2 regions of the Oceanisphaera ostreae genome follow, and region 1 is predicted to be linked to the other one. Evidence: predicted binding sites of a transcription regulator. Region 1 holds the regulator's gene; the other holds the start of a gene.
The links. Region 1 encodes sigma-54, which starts transcription at its own class of promoters, with help from an activator protein. Its sites were predicted from a motif close to TGGCACNGTTTTNGCTT; they were not measured.
Positions count from the first base shown of each region.

Region 1 (7,768 bases):
CCGATGATGTCGGTAATAGTACTCAGCGCCATAGAGCCGGCCAATGCTGGGTCTATGTTGTATTTGCGCATAATCAGCGGAATAGCGGCCCCAGCTATGCCAGCAACCGAGAGGTTGATGAACATTGCCAAGCCGAGCACCATGCCTATTTGCCAGCTATCTTTCCAAAAGCCAACTACCACCGCCACCATAAGCGCCCATAATATGCCATTAATTAAGCCGACTAATGCCTCTTTAGTGAGTAACCAGCGGGCGTTGCTGTCACCGATATGACCGACGGCCATACCACGGATAACCAATGCTAGCGTTTGGTTACCGGCAATGCCGCCCATAGAAGGCACTATGGTCATTAATACGGCCAAGGTTGCCAGTTGCGATAGTGTGGCTTCAAACATACTGGAGACACTAGCGGCCAACAAGGCGGTGCCCAAGTTGACGGTGAGCCATATTGAGCGACGTCGAGCACTGGTGATCACGGGCGCGAAGGTATCTTCGTCGTCGTCCATTTTGGCCATGCCCATCATGGTGTGCTCGCCATCTTCCCGAATAATATCCACCACATCATCGATGGTGATACGACCCAGCAATTGATAGTTATCATCCACGACCGGAGCCGACAGCCAGTCGTGACGTTCGAACAGGTTAGCCACTTCGGTATCGGTCATGGTTAGGGGAATGGCTTCCACTTGGGTGTCCATGGCTTTGGCCACCGTGGTGTCGGGGTCTTGCACCACTAAGCTTGCTAGTGAAATATCACCCAGTAATCGATTGTGTTGATCCACCACATACAGGGTGTCAGTACCTTCGGGCAATTGGTGATGCAAGCGTAAATAACGCAACACCACTTCAATGCTAATATCGGCTCGCAGGCTAATGAACTCGGTGTTCATCATGGAGCCTGCGGTGTCTTCTGGATACGATAGTGCCTGTTGTGCTCGCAGTCGGTCTTGTTCGTCCATTTGCGTGAGCACCTGATTTAACAGCGGCTCAGGTAGGTCGCGCAACACATCGGCCAGATCGTCCGACTCCATATCTTCCAGTGCGGTAGCCAGTCGATGCGGGTCCATGAGGCGAACAATGCCGTCTCTGACTTCTTCTGATAATTCTTCTAGTATTTCGCCGTATTCATCAGGGTCAATCAACTGCCAAAGTACTTTACGGCTAGGAGTGGGAGACGCTTCTAATAACCAAGCGACGTCACCTGGGCGCATTTGCTGCAACTGACGGCGTACATGTACGAACATGCCGCTATTAAGAGCTTGGGTGATGGCGTCCAGATGATCCGGTGTACTAAATTTTTCTGATGACTCTGTCATCCGGGCTCCCGCTTTAAATATAGAACGGCTAGAACTAAATAGGCCGTTATTCAGCCTCGTTGAAGCGGTCGGCGACGAGGCGAGAAACGGCGTTCATGGCCGCTTCAGCATCTTGCCCTTCGGCGACCACTCGAATGGCGTGACCTTGAGCGGTTTCAAGCATGAGTAGGCCCATCACGCTATTAGCGGGGGCCTGCTTTTCTTGGCTACACACCGTAACTACGGCATCAAATTGTTGGGTTAATTGTACTAACTGAATAGCCGCACGAGCATGCAAACCGAGTTTGTTAACGATTTTTAGGTCGCGTTCAACCCTCAACATGGTGTTTTTCCAGAGTGCGGTGACGTAACTGTACACTCTTACCCATTTTTTTGAATGATTGTGTCAGCTGCTCCACTAAATATACCGATCTGTGTTTACCACCTGTGCAACCAATGGCCACGGTAACGTAGCTGCGGTTGTTGCGTTCAAGGTGAGGCATCCACGTGACTAGTAGATTTTCTATTTGCCACAAATATTTAGTGACCTCGAGCTGACTGTTTAAATAATCGGCTACCGGCTCGTCTCGGCCGGTAAAGGGTCTTAGCTCGGCTATCCAGTGCGGATTGGGCAGAAAGCGGGCATCAAATACGAAGTCTGCATCTTGAGATATCCCATACTTATAGCCAAAAGATTCAAACACCCAATTTAGCTCGCGCTCTTTTTTACCTAAAATACGGGCGCGAATAATTTCGCTGAGATCATGAATGCTGAGATCTGAGGTATCGATACGTAAATCAGCCGCTGAGGATAAGGGCGCTAATAAGTGCGTTTCTTGGCGAATGGCTTCGTCTAAGGTGAGACTAAGTCGAGACAAGGGGTGAAGCCGGCGCGTATCGCCAAAGCGGCGAATAAGGGCCGCATTGTCGGCGTCAATAAAGATATTGGATAAACTCACGCCGTCCATCTCTCGGACTTCGGCTAAACAGGTTTCCATTTTCTCGCTGCTGTCGGGCAGGTTGCGCACGTCAACACTCACCGCCACCTCGCCAGGCTTATCGCGGCGCATTTTCACCAGATCGGGTAAGAGTTCTACCGGCAGATTATCGACACAGTAATAGCCCAAATCCTCGAGTACCCGCAGTGCTACGGTTTTTCCCGAACCAGAACGACCACTGACGATTACCAGCTGCATAGTATCCTCCTCAGGAAGAAATCATGATTTGATAGAGTTCGTCATCAGTGCTGGCTTGACGTAACTGTTTACAAATTTGTTTGTCGCTGAGTTTTTCAGCAATCAATGATAGGGTTTTAAGGTGCTGCTTACACTCCTGTTCAGGAACGAACAGTGCAAATACCAAACCGACGGGTTGATTGTCGATGGCATCGAACTCCACCGGCTCGGCAAAGGTAAGTAACACCGCGGTTGCCCGGTTTTCATCGCTAATACGGCCATGAGGAATGGCAATGCCATTACCTATGCCCGTGGTGCCCATTTTTTCCCGTGCTAACAAGCAGTCAAACAACTGTTGGCTGTTAACGTTAAGGTGCTGGGCTGCCAGCTCGCTGATGATTTCCAGAGCGCGTTTTTTGCTCGTGCAGGGGACGACACTGCGAGTGCAGTCCCTGCTCAGTATGTCGGCGACTTCCATGATTATTTTTGCTTGAGCTTCTCTTTGTGTTTAATGACTTGGCGATCGAGTTTGTCAAACAAACTGTCAATGGCCGCGTACATATCTTCATGCTCGGCGTTGGCGAAAACTTCTCCACCGCTGAGGTGAATTTTAGCTTCAGCCACTTTGTGTAGCTTTTCTAGAGTAAGAACGACGTGTGCGTTGGTCATATGATCGAAATGGCGCTCCAATCTAGAGAACTTGCTGTTGACGTAATCACGCAGCGAGTCGGTAATTTCTACATGGTGTCCAGTCAAATTTATTTGCATAACGTCTTCCTTCTAGGTCTGCCTACATTAGGCGTTTACGCTGATTGGAAGGGGGGATGGCTAGCGACTCTCGATACTTGGCAATGGTCCGCCTAGCCACCTGTATCCCCTGTTCAGCCAATAATTGCGCGATTTTACTGTCACTTAATGGCTTAACTGGATTTTCTGCTCCTACTAGCTTCCTGATTAAAGCGCGAATCGCAGTAGAAGAGCACTCTCCGCCAGTATCTGTGCCTACATGGCTGGAGAAAAAATATTTTAACTCAAACACACCTCGAGGCGTGTGCAAAAATTTCTGGGTGGTTACCCGCGAGATAGTGGATTCGTGCATTTCTACCACTTCTGCCACCTGGTTAAGCACCATGGGCTTCATCGCCTCTGCCCCATACTCGAAGAATGCCTGTTGTTGGTCAACAATACAATTAGCAACCTTGAGCAAGGTCTCATTTCGGCTCTCTAAACTTTTGATAAACCATTTCGCATCTTGTAGGTGATTGCGAATAAATTGGCCGTCTTCTCTACTTTTAGCTCCGGTGGCCATGGCGGCATATGTTTGATTGAGTCGCACTTTAGGCATGGCGTCGATATTGAGTTCAGCAACCCAAACCCCTTTGCGTTTACTCACCACCACATCGGGGATCACATACTCAGAGCTGGACTGCAGTATGCGGTTGCCAGGTCTTGGTTCAAGCTGCTGAATCACCGCAAGCACATCTCTGAGTTCGTCTTCTTTAAGCTTAGTCTTACGCTGCAGAGAGCGGTAGTCCCGGTTGCCAAGTAAGTCCATGTGGTGCTCAATCACCAACAAGGCTTCGCGTAGCCAAGGGGTTTCAACGGGTAAAGACTCCAGTTGAATGCGCAAGCACTCTTGTACGCTACGTGCGGCCACGCCTAATGGGTCAAAGTGTTGAATGCGTTTTAAAACCGCTTCTACCTCGTCCGCCTCAATATGTTGCTCTCCGCCCGTCACACTGGCCAGCAGGTCGTCTATGCCGAGGCTAAGGTAGCCTGCTTCATCAATCGCATCAATGATGGCTAAGGCAATGGCTTGGTCGATATCACTAAAGGGGGTGAGCTGCATTTGCCATAACAGATAGTCCTGCAGGGTTTCGGTGGTTTCCCCTTGGTAGACGGTTTCTTCTATGCCCTCGGGAAGTCCGGCACTGCCGCTACCACCCGCGGATGCGGTATAAATATCATCCCATTGGGTATCCATGGGCAGCTCATCAGACAGCTGATGCTGCTCCATGGCTTTATCAGTGGCTAGTTGCTCATTTTGCTGGGGGGCTACTTCTAATAAGTCTTGGCTTCCTTCTTCCTCTGGCTCTTCTTGTTCGAGCAAAGGGTTATTATCCAAGGCGAGCTGAATTTCTTGCTGTAGCTCTAAGCTAGACAGCTGCAACAATCGAATAGCTTGTTGCAGCTGGGGAGTCATGGTCAGTTGCTGACCCATGCGTAATTGAAGAGTTGGCTTCATCGTTGAAAAAGTCCTTCCATGTCAACCGCTGGGAGCACCGGCGGCACAGCTAAAGGCTGAATTGCTCACCAAGATAGACTTTCTTGACCTGCTCGTTGTTGAGTATCTCTGCAGGTGTACCAGCGGCAATGCGGTGGCCATGGCTAACGATATAGGCCCGTTCGCATACATCGAGCGTTTCACGCACGTTATGGTCGGTGATCAATACGCCTAAGCCTCTGTCTCTCAAGTGCAGTATGATTTTTTTAATGTCGAGCACCGAGATAGGGTCAACACCCGCAAACGGCTCATCGAGCAAAATAAAGCGCGGGTCGGCCGCTAATGCGCGGGCAATTTCAACCCGTCGCCGCTCGCCGCCCGATAGGCTCATGCCGGTGTTGTCGCGAATATGCGTAATATTAAATTCTTCGAGCAGTTGCTCCATTTTTTCTGTGCGTTCGCTGGCGGTTAAATTTTTGCGCGTTTCTAGCACCGACATTAAGTTGTCAGCCACGCTCAGACGTCGAAAAATAGAGGCTTCTTGTGGCAAGTAACCAATGCCCGCTTGGGCACGCACATGCATGGGCTGATGACTAATGTCTTGATCATCGATGGTGATGCTGCCTGCATCACGCTGTACTAAGCCCACTATCATGTAAAAAGACGTGGTTTTACCCGCGCCATTAGGCCCAAGCAGGCCGACAATTTGGCCGGTATTAACGGTTAGGCTAACGTCGGCCACCACTTGGCGTCCTTTGTAACTTTTTTGTAGATTACGGGCTTTTAGGGTAGCCATGGTGTCTATTGAGCCTCTTTGTTGTTCATGTTCTGCAGCTGCTCTGGCAAAAAAATAGTAGTAACGCGGTCTTTACCGCCTTGGCTTTCCGCTTCCATTTGCTCACGGTCGATGTAATAGCGGATACGATATCCTGTCACTATATTGTCGTTTTGCTTTATTTGTGCATCTTTCAATAGCGTCATGGTACGCGCTTTCATATCGTAATGAATCTGTTTTGCCTCGGCCTTTATAGGCTGACCGCTGTCTAGGATTTGATAATAAGTGGCCGGTGAACCATAAGCGGTCATGGACTGCAGACCTTTTTCATTGCGGATCACCACTAACTTATTAGCTCGCACATCCATGGTGCCTTGCTTAACCACCACGTTATCGGTAAAGGTCACTTTATTATCCGTCAGCTCGACTAGCTGACGCCCGGCATCTATGGTCACCGGTTGGCTATAATCAGACTCTTTAGCGTGAGCAAGGTTTAGGCTTAATGCCAGCAAACCGCTAATGCTAAGGAGTAACGTACGTTGCCCGAGTATCATTCAGTAATTCCACCGTTTGTTGATCGATTTTGCCAAGTAACCCCACGCCTTTGGCTTGGTAGGTTGGGCTGGTCAGCTGCACCGCTTGGTTAGAGCGCAATTGATTATTAATAAAGTCCAGCTCTAGGTACTCGGTTGTTAGAGTGTGCACCACGGCATCCGGCTGTAGCCCTTCACCCTCGACAGAACCGTTTAGCACCGCATTATCATTGGTATTTAAAATGCCATCGTCGCTGCTAAGTCGCCACTGAGGTTGGCCATCGGGCGAGTAAAGCAAGATAACAGGTTTTTCCATTATGGTCATGGCCAGCGGCTGGTAGTGCTCAGCATACTCAGCCTCTAACCCACGATAGGGCAGACCCAATTTATTGTATTGTATGCTGACCAAATTTTTTGCAATAAAATCTGGGGGATAATTTTGCTGGGTGACGGGGATTTCATCGGCAGATTTAAACCATTGCCAACAGGCTAGCGCGAGCACAAATAGGCCACCAAACCACCATGTTTGGCGGCTCACAGACTCATGCCTTTGGCTTGTAACAACATGCCACGAGCGTCTAGCACTAGGTCACATAACTCACGTACTGCACCTCGCCCGCCCTTTAGGCGAGTAACATAGTTGGCCTGCTTGCGAACTAGCGGGTGCGCATCGGCCACTGCCACGCCAAGGCCGCAGTGTAGCATCACGGGTAAATCCACCACGTCGTCGCCAATATAAGCCACTTGCTCAGGTGTTAGGTCTAAATCAGCTAACAAGGCTTGGTAACCGATCATTTTATCACTCTGGCCTTGATAAACACGCTGCACGCCAAGTGATTTCATGCGCTCGGCGACGATGCGAGAGTCACGGCCAGTAATAATGGCAACTTCTATACCAGCATTAAGTAACGCCTTAATGCCAAAGCCGTCTTTGGTGTTAAAGCTTTTATACTCTTCACCCTGGTTGCCTAGGTAAATGGCACCGTCGGACAGTACGCCATCCACATCACAAATCAGTAACTGAATTTTAGCCAAATTACGCCATACAGTGGTGGCTATAGGGCCATATAAGCTGGGTTCTTCCATTAGATAACTCCTGCCAATAACAAGTCGTGCACATTAAAGGCGCCTATTGGGCGGCGTTCTTCGTCTAGCACCAGCAGGCCGCTGATTTTTTTCTCTTCCATTAACTGCACGGCTTCTGCAGCCAGCATGGATGCGTGCACCGTGGTGCAGCGCCGGGTCATTACCTGTTCAATCGCCGTGAGGTGTACATCTATTTTTTGATCTAGGGTGCGGCGTAAGTCACCATCAGTGTACACGCCCACTAAGCGTTGTTGGCCATCTACCACGGCGGTAAAGCCCAGACCGGTGCGTCCAATTTCCATTAGAGCATCAATAATTAAGGTATTAAGTGCAACGGTAGGAACCTTGTCACCTTGATGCATGATATCTGCGACACGTAACAACAGCCGCTTGCCTAAGGCGCCACCGGGGTGACTCAGCGCAAAATCATCGGCAGTAAAGCCGCGAGCCTCTAGCAAAGAAACCGCGAGTGCATCGCCCATTACTAGGGCTGCCGTGGTGCTGGCGGTGGGGGCCAAACCTAATGGGCAAGCTTCTTGCTCAACGCGAGTGCACAGATGCACGTTGGCTTCGCGGGCCATGGTGGATGCGGGGTTGCCCGTTAGGCATACTAAGGGAATGGCGCGACGTTTAAGCACCGGTAATAATGAAATAATTTCGCTGCTTTCACCAGAGTTAGA
Region 1 is NZ_JBHTJS010000004.1:34,532-42,299, forward strand. Features, by position in the region: gene mgtE (magnesium transporter) at 1-1,316, opposite strand, end outside; gene ACFQ1C_RS01855 (HPr family phosphocarrier protein) at 1,363-1,638, opposite strand; gene rapZ (RNase adapter RapZ) at 1,625-2,491, opposite strand; gene ptsN (PTS IIA-like nitrogen regulatory protein PtsN) at 2,502-2,948, opposite strand; gene hpf (ribosome hibernation promoting factor) at 2,951-3,238, opposite strand; gene ACFQ1C_RS01875 (RNA polymerase factor sigma-54) at 3,261-4,715, opposite strand; gene lptB (LPS export ABC transporter ATP-binding protein) at 4,765-5,490, opposite strand; gene lptA (lipopolysaccharide transport periplasmic protein LptA) at 5,496-6,023, opposite strand; gene lptC (LPS export ABC transporter periplasmic protein LptC) at 5,992-6,540, opposite strand; gene kdsC (3-deoxy-manno-octulosonate-8-phosphatase KdsC) at 6,537-7,088, opposite strand; gene ACFQ1C_RS01900 (KpsF/GutQ family sugar-phosphate isomerase) at 7,088-7,768, opposite strand, start outside.

Region 2 (7,768 bases), on a different contig from region 1:
CGACATATTAGAGATGGTGTGCCAATGCGGATGCGTGCTGGTGCTCGCAGTGTCTATCTGCCGCCCTCTGAACCGTCAGCGGTAGAGGGGCAAACTTTACTGCAACAGCATATATCGGCGCTTGCTTTTCGTCTGCTGTCCAGCGCGCATAATTTAAATGGACAAGCAGGTATTGCGGTCAGTGGTTTTGTTGATCAACAGGACTATGAGAGTCAGAGTAACTTTAGCCGCTTACTCTCCGAAACCATGATGTTTCAGCTTAATCAATACGGCTTACGGGTTGTTGATTTTAAAACGTTGCCTTTTATTCGCATTACTCCTCAGGGTGACGTTAGCACCAGCCGTGACTATCGCCAGCTAAGCGCACAGTTGGATGCACGTTACTTGTTGCACGGTACCGTAAGTGAAACCACCGGTGGTCGTTTAATTAATGCGCGTTTAGTTTCTATTGGCGATAATAGTGTGGTGGCCAGTGCTCAGCATTATATTCCTGAGTATTTAGTAGCTGGTATGTTAAACGCTAGGGGTCCACAACCGCGAGTGATCACCGCTGCAGAACGGAGCCGTTATGCGAAGTAAGCTTTGGCTACTGTTATTAGTGACTTTAGCTGGGTGTAGCAGCCAGCAGAATGGAGCTAATTCGGCTAAAAATCATCTTTATGCGGTGGGGTATGCGCCCATTAGCTTGCAAAACCCGGCGGATCATCAACAAAAGTTATTACATGCCATGCGTGCTTCTAAAATGGATGCCTATCGTGAGCTAACCGAGCAACTGGGTGGCGTTATGTCTTCTAGTTCAAGCACTATGAACAGCAATATTTTGCAAGATGGCACCGTGATAAACAGCAGCCGCGGCATAGTACGTGGCGCAAAAGTAGTGAACAGCTACCCCGACGGCGATATGTACATTACCGAGTTAGAGTTAGATCTAAATGTGTATGAAAAACTACGGCGCGGGAAGTGACCGAAACGGCAATGCTGAGTGTTGAATGTTGAAATACAGAGGTGGGAGAGCAGTTATCCTTTATTCAAAATATGGATACCCTACAAAAGACACCGACCTTGTAGCCTGCGCTTTAGCTGCAGGGACTGCGGAGCAGGATGATTTTAAATCTCGCGTAGGAACGTCATTCCCGCGAAGGCGGGAATCCAGAAATTGTGGCGCAGAACGGTCAGTCTGCGGGTTGTCTGCAAAGGACACTGGACCCCCGCCTTCGCGAGGGTGACGATAGGGGTAAGGCAGCGCTTTAGCAGCTGCGGAGCAGGATGATTTTAAATGTCGCGTAGAAACGTCATTCCCGCGAAGGCGGGAATCCAGAACTTGTGGCGCAGAACGGTCAGTCTGCGGGTTGCCTGCAAAGGTCACTGGACCCCCGCCTTCGCGAGGGTGACGATAAAGGTAAGCTAGCCACATCACTTCACCCTTTACACTTCACGGGCTAAGCCCCTAAACCTTAAACCCGGCGCCCTTGTTGATGCCTTTGGTATGACCTTTTTGGTCATAGGTCATGCTTTGGCGCTCGTGGAGTTTGCTTAAAATGTTGGCAAGTTGGCGCACGCCATTTAACGACTGCTCTAACAGTTGTTCGGCCACCTGGCTTTGCTCTTGGCATTGCACTACTAATTCGCGAAGTTGGCTTACTTGCTCTTTAAACTCGTGGTTTAAGCGTTCGCGCTCTGGATGATTAGCCAGTTCGCTGTCCGTTGTCTGAATATGAGTTAGCAGAGTTTGCTTACTTTCAGTCAGCGGGGGGAGTTCGAGGGCTTTACGTTTAACGATCAACTCAAGCTCCTGCTGGGTGATATCCAACAGTTGCTTGAGCTGTAATGTTTGGGTTTCTAGCAGCGCAGCAAGAGACATATTAGAGGCCTTCTAAGTCCTGTTCAAAGCTTGAGATATTGGCTGCAAGCTTATCACTGTCTACTTGATAACTGCCTTCATTAATGGCTTTTTTTAGCGCCTCTAACCGCGCACTGTTATCGGGTGCCGGAGTATTGACCAAGGTTTGCTGCACCTGGCTAAGGCGCTGGGCCTGAGGTGTAAGCGTAACGGAGTCTTGGTTTGCTGAAACGGCCGACTGCGTAGTGCTTGGTGGCGTTTCGCTGCCAACATGTTGTTTATATTTATTGTTCGTCAGTGGCGTACTGTTGCCAATGCCCGCGGGTAATTTATCGATAGCCATAATGTGAGCGTCCTATTCTGCTGCTGCGTAGAAGGAGTATCGGCCTTGTTAGCCATAACTTTAGCAGAATTTATAATTTAACTTGTACTTGCCCAGCGGCCATCACGCGCGCACTAATTTTGCGCCCAGAGTTAAGATTGCTAACTTGAATGCGGTCATTAAATGAGCCATCTTCTTCGGCTATACCATCAGTTTTAAGCATTAGCCCGCCAGTTTTCGCCAAAATACTGACTTTGTCGCCTTTGCATACGACGCAAAGTTGACTGCTGCGTATCGGTTGGCCTGGGCGCAAGTCGCGCTTGCTGCGTGAGCCAATTAGCTCATTGGTGCTGCTAAAAATATCGCCTCGCAGTAAGACTTCATCTTGATATTCTATATGTAAATGCTGAGCCTGCAGCAGGGTGTTGCGCGAAATAGGGTCGAGGGCGGTAACGACGGGTTTAAGTACGCGAACTCGAACGGGCACAAACAGCTCCCAGCCAGGGGTTTCGTGACACTGTAAATACACATGAGTATTACGTTTTACCTCGCCCGCACCTCGAATGTCGGCAGTGAGCTTACCTAAGCACTCGGTGAGTTGTAGACGAGTGTCTACGCTGGCAGCGTTAATTTCTAACTTATCATTTGGCTGTACGGGAACTAAATCGCGAACATAATTTTCGGCATATTGGCGAATGTTGTCGTGCACCGACAGGATAGGTATTTGCGCGTGCGCTGCCCCGAACACACCGTTAATTAACAAGCCAATAATGACGCTTTTTCTATATGGCCACACCTTACATGCTAACCAGCGATGCGGTTTGTAGGTGAAACCTAATCGAAAAAATATTCTAAGCATTACTACCTCGTGGCCGATAAAGAACGTAAGCTGGCCGCAGTTGGCGTCCACTTAGTGCGAGTGTTAAGCTTTAGCGCTTGGTAAACGCACAGCAACCACAATACAAGCATAAAACATGCCATGAAAATTCATTCGTAATGGCATATACGGAGAAATGGTAATGGCAGGGATACTCGACTCAGTAAACCAAAGAACACAACTTGTTGGTCAAAATAGACTAGAACTATTGCTATTTAAGTTGAATGGCCGCCAAAGATTTGGCATTAATGTGTTTAAGGTAAAGGAAGTACTGCAGTGCCCCAAGTTGACGGCCTTGCCGCAGCGCAACCCGGTAATTAAAGGGGTAGCTAATATTCGAGGTCAAACCATCTCTGTTATTGATATTAGTAAAGCCATGGGCGGGCGGCCCATTGAGCAGGTTGACAATAGTTTTGTGATTATTTCTGAGTACAACCGCTCAGTACAAGGCTTTTTGGTCAACTCAGTTGAACGGATAATTAACGTTAACTGGGAGTCTATTTTACCGCCGCCAAAAGGAGCAGGGCGTTCAAATTACATGACCGCAGTAACAGAAATAGATGGCGAACTGGTTGAAATACTAGACGTAGAAAAAATACTTGATGAAATTAATCCCGTTAACTCTACCGTCAAAAAAGAGCTAATGGATGAGGTGTCTGAGTTAACCAGAGTGACGCAAAAGCCTATTTTGATTTCTGATGACTCTTCTGTTGCGCGCCGCCAAATTCAAAAAACCATAGAAAGTCTTGGATTTGAGGTTATTGTGACCGAAAATGGTAGGCAGGCGCTCAACAAGCTGAAAGAATTGGCTGAGCTGGGGCCGATTCAAGACCAACTGTCTATGGTGATTTCTGATGTAGAAATGCCGGAGATGGATGGCTACACATTAACGGCCGAAATCCGTAATAATGCAGCACTAAAAAATCTGCACGTTATTTTGCACACCTCTCTCAGTGGTGTGTTTAACAAAGCCTTGATTGAAAAAGTGGGTGCTAACGATTTTATCGCTAAATTCCATCCCGATGAGCTGGCATCAGCCGTTAAAAGCGCACTTTAGAATAGGCATAAAGGAACAGATAATTGATGAAGGATCTGACCGATCAACAGTATCGAGCGTTTTGCCAGTTTCTTGAAGCTAGCACAGGCATAGTGTTGGGCGAGAATAAGCAGTACTTAGTAAAAAGCCGACTCTCTCCGCTGTTATCCCGCTTTCATACAGAATCGCTTGATGACTTAATTGTTAAGAGTATGTCGCCGCGTGAGCGAGAGCTAAAAACAGCAGTAATTGATGCCATGACCACTAACGAAACCTTGTGGTTTCGTGACGTTTACCCTTTTACTTTGCTAAGTGAAAAGTTATTTCCTGAGCTAGCTAAGCCAGGTAAAACCTTAAAGATATGGTCGTCTGCTAGCTCCTCGGGGCAAGAGCCGTACTCTATTGCCATGACCGCACTCGAGTACCAGTCTCGCAAGCCGGGTGCATTGCCGGGGCTGCAAATTGTTGCCACCGACATTTCTAGTAGCATGCTGGAACAGTGCAAAAGCGGTATTTATGACAGCTTGTCATTGGCTCGGGGCTTGTCTCCCGAGCGCAGAAGCCAGTTTTTTACGCCGTTAGCTGAAGGAAAAATGCAGCTGCAAGATAAAGTAAGAAAAATGGTGTCTTTTCGGCCGTTCAACTTGCTGGACAGCTATAGCTTGCTGGGCAAGTTTGACATCATCTTTTGTCGTAACGTGTTGATTTATTTCTCTGCAGCCAATAAAACTAAGATTCTTAATCAATTTGCCGGCGCGCTGAATCCTGGTGGTTACTTGCTGCTGGGGGCGTCTGAGTCTTTAACAGGACTATCTGATAAGTTTGAAATGATCCGCTGTAACCCCGGAATTATTTACCGCCTTAAGTAATACTTGGCACCTCTTATACTCTGCTTCAGAAGTTTGGCACAAGCCTTGCATCGATATATGCAGGTTACATCAATATGAATTTGCATTAGCAAGTGTGCAAATCCGTTTGGCCAACACAATGTAAGAGGTGCAGGGTGACGATTTCCTTCGATAAAGCCTTTGGTATTCATCAACACGCCTTAGTGACACGCTCTAGCCGTGCCGAACTACTGGCCAGCAACTTGGCTAACGCCGATACGCCAGGTTTTAAAGCCAAAGACATGGATTTTCAGGCGGCACTTAGTCAAGCACAAAATAACCAAGGCTTTTCACTCGCTCGCACCAGCCAGCAGCATTTTGCCGTTAACCTAGCGCCCCCCGGTGCAGTGCAGTTTCGAGTGCCTAACCAACCCGACACCGGTGACGGTAATACAGTAGATGTGCAAACAGAGCGTAATAGCTATATGGAAAACGCCTTGCAGTATCAGGCTTCGCTTGAGTTTTTAAACGGTAAAATCAGCGGCCTGTTAAAAGCGATTAAAGGAGAATCAATGTGAGCCTATTTCGGGTATTTGATATTTCCGGCAGTGCCATGAGCGCTCAGTCGGTACGGCTTAATACCACAGCCAGTAACTTGGCTAACGCCGACAGCGTAAGCTCGAGCATTAACGAAACCTACCGTGCTCGCAAGCCGGTGTTTGCCGCTAATTTAGATCAAGCGTTGTCGAACCGCCAAGAAAGCGTCGGCGTTAAAGTGATGGGCATCGTCGAAACCGATAAGCCATTATTAAAAGAGTTTCACCCCGACCACCCCATGGCGGATCAAGACGGTTTTATTTATAAGCCGAATGTCAACGTGGTGGAAGAAATGACCGACATGCTAAGTGCTTCGCGCAATTACCAAACTAACGTGCAAGTAGCCGACGCCGCCAAGCAAATGCTGCAACAAACGCTGCGCCTAGGCAAGGGGTAATAAGCCATGCAAGTAAACCAAGATTACCTTAACGGCCTTAAATGGACTGGCGAAGCTAGCCCGGCGGAAAAAGCAGAACAAAATAATAATGCCAAGTTAGAACAAGAAGATTTTTTCTCTTTATTAACTCAACAATTGGCTTATCAAGATCCCTTTAAGCCAGCAGATAATGCACAAATGGTGTCGCAAATGACATCTTTTGCAACCTCTGAAGGTATTAACCAGATGAGTGCACAACTTGCCGGTTTAAATGAAGTGATGACATCTAATCAAGCATTACAAGCATCCAGCTTAGTTGGGCAAGATGTATTATTACCCAGTGATTTAGCATATTGGGATCAAGGTGACGCGGTAAATGGTGTCATTGCCGTTGGCGAAGGCGCACAAAATGTGAAGGTGCGTATAGAAGATGAAAGTGGTCAGTTAGTGAGAGAAATCACCTTAGATGGCCCTCAGCGTGGTAATACGCCTTTTAGCTGGGATGGCCTAAATGAGCAAGGTGAACCTGCTCCGGTGGGTAAATACCAGTTTAAAGTTAACGCATTAATCGGTAATGAACGACAAGACTTAAACCCATTAATGTTTGCTCGAGTAAACAGTGTCACCCTTGGTAGTGGCGATAGTCCTACTTTGGTTAATCTTTCTGGGCTTGGGGGCATCCCCTTAAGCCAAGTGCTTGAAATTGCAGGCCGTAAAGCGGCGTAAGGAGAACAATAATGTCTTTTAATATTGCCCTAAGCGGTGTAAATGCGGCCCAGAAAGATCTTGATGTAACTGCTAATAATATTGCTAACGTGAATACCATTGGTTTTAAAGAATCACGGGCTGAATTTGCCGATGTATACTCTAATTCGATTTTTGCAAACTCAAAAACTCAAGTGGGTAATGGTGTGCAAACGGCCGCGGTGGCACAGCAATTTCACCAGGGTAGCCGCTTAACTACGAATAATGCGCTGGATATGGCGATTAACGGCAATGGTTTTTTTGTAATGTCTAATGACACAGCTTCATTAGATAGAACCTTTAGTCGAGCGGGCGCATTTAGGCTGAATGATCAAGGCTTTGTGGTCAACTCTCAAGGTAGTTACCTACAAAAATTTGATGTAAATGAAGACGGAACGCCCATCTCTTTGTCTTTGAATGCTAGTGGCCCCCTGCAAATACCCGAGCGTGCCGGTGTGCCTAAAAAGACTGAGGGTACTAATGGTGAAATGAATCTGCCAGCAAAGGCGGAACCGCTTGACCCTGTAGGTTTCGATCCGGCTATATCTGAAACCTATAGCTCGTCCACTTCAGTGACTATTTATGACTCATTAGGTGAACCGCACACTTTAACTAAGTATTTTGTTAAAGACACCGCAGCAGAGAACCAATGGCAAATGTTCGCCTACGTTGATGGCCAGGATGCGCTAGGTACAGAGTTGTCCGATCCCAATGATCTGTCTTCTCCTATGATAGCTCGTACATTAAATATTACCTTTGATGAAAATGGCTTGATACAAGCCCCCAAGCCGACTGAAATCACGTCAAATGCGTTAGATTTTAATAATGGCTCTGATATTACACAAACGCTAGAAATTGGTTTTAGTAGCATTACTCAGTTTGCCTCTCCGTTTGAAGTTAGTCGTTTATCACAAGATGGAGCAACGGTTGGTCGCTTGACGAAGGTAGATGTTGGGCCCGACGGTAACGTGGTGGCAACCTACAGCAATGGCACTAATGAAAAGCTGGGTATTATTGCGTTGGCGCGTTTCCCTAACGATCAAGGACTAACGCAAGTAGGCGATACCCAGTGGCGACAGTCATTACTATCGGGCGAAGCCGTAGTCGGGCAGCCAAATACCGGCACCTTGGGTAAGATTGACGCCTCTA
Region 2 is NZ_JBHTJS010000010.1:93,975-101,742, forward strand. Features, by position in the region: gene ACFQ1C_RS04055 (FlgO family outer membrane protein) at 25-579, shown strand; gene ACFQ1C_RS04060 (LPP20 family lipoprotein) at 569-964, shown strand; gene flgN (flagellar export chaperone FlgN) at 1,448-1,861, opposite strand; gene flgM (flagellar biosynthesis anti-sigma factor FlgM) at 1,863-2,183, opposite strand; gene flgA (flagellar basal body P-ring formation chaperone FlgA) at 2,254-3,021, opposite strand; gene ACFQ1C_RS04080 (chemotaxis protein CheV) at 3,182-4,096, shown strand; gene ACFQ1C_RS04085 (CheR family methyltransferase) at 4,123-4,944, shown strand; gene flgB (flagellar basal body rod protein FlgB) at 5,079-5,480, shown strand; gene flgC (flagellar basal body rod protein FlgC) at 5,477-5,896, shown strand; gene ACFQ1C_RS04100 (flagellar hook assembly protein FlgD) at 5,903-6,601, shown strand; gene flgE (flagellar hook protein FlgE) at 6,613-7,768, shown strand, end outside.
Region 2: a site for sigma-54 is predicted at 4,979-4,995, ahead of flgB (flagellar basal body rod protein FlgB). Genes of this name have one in related genera too.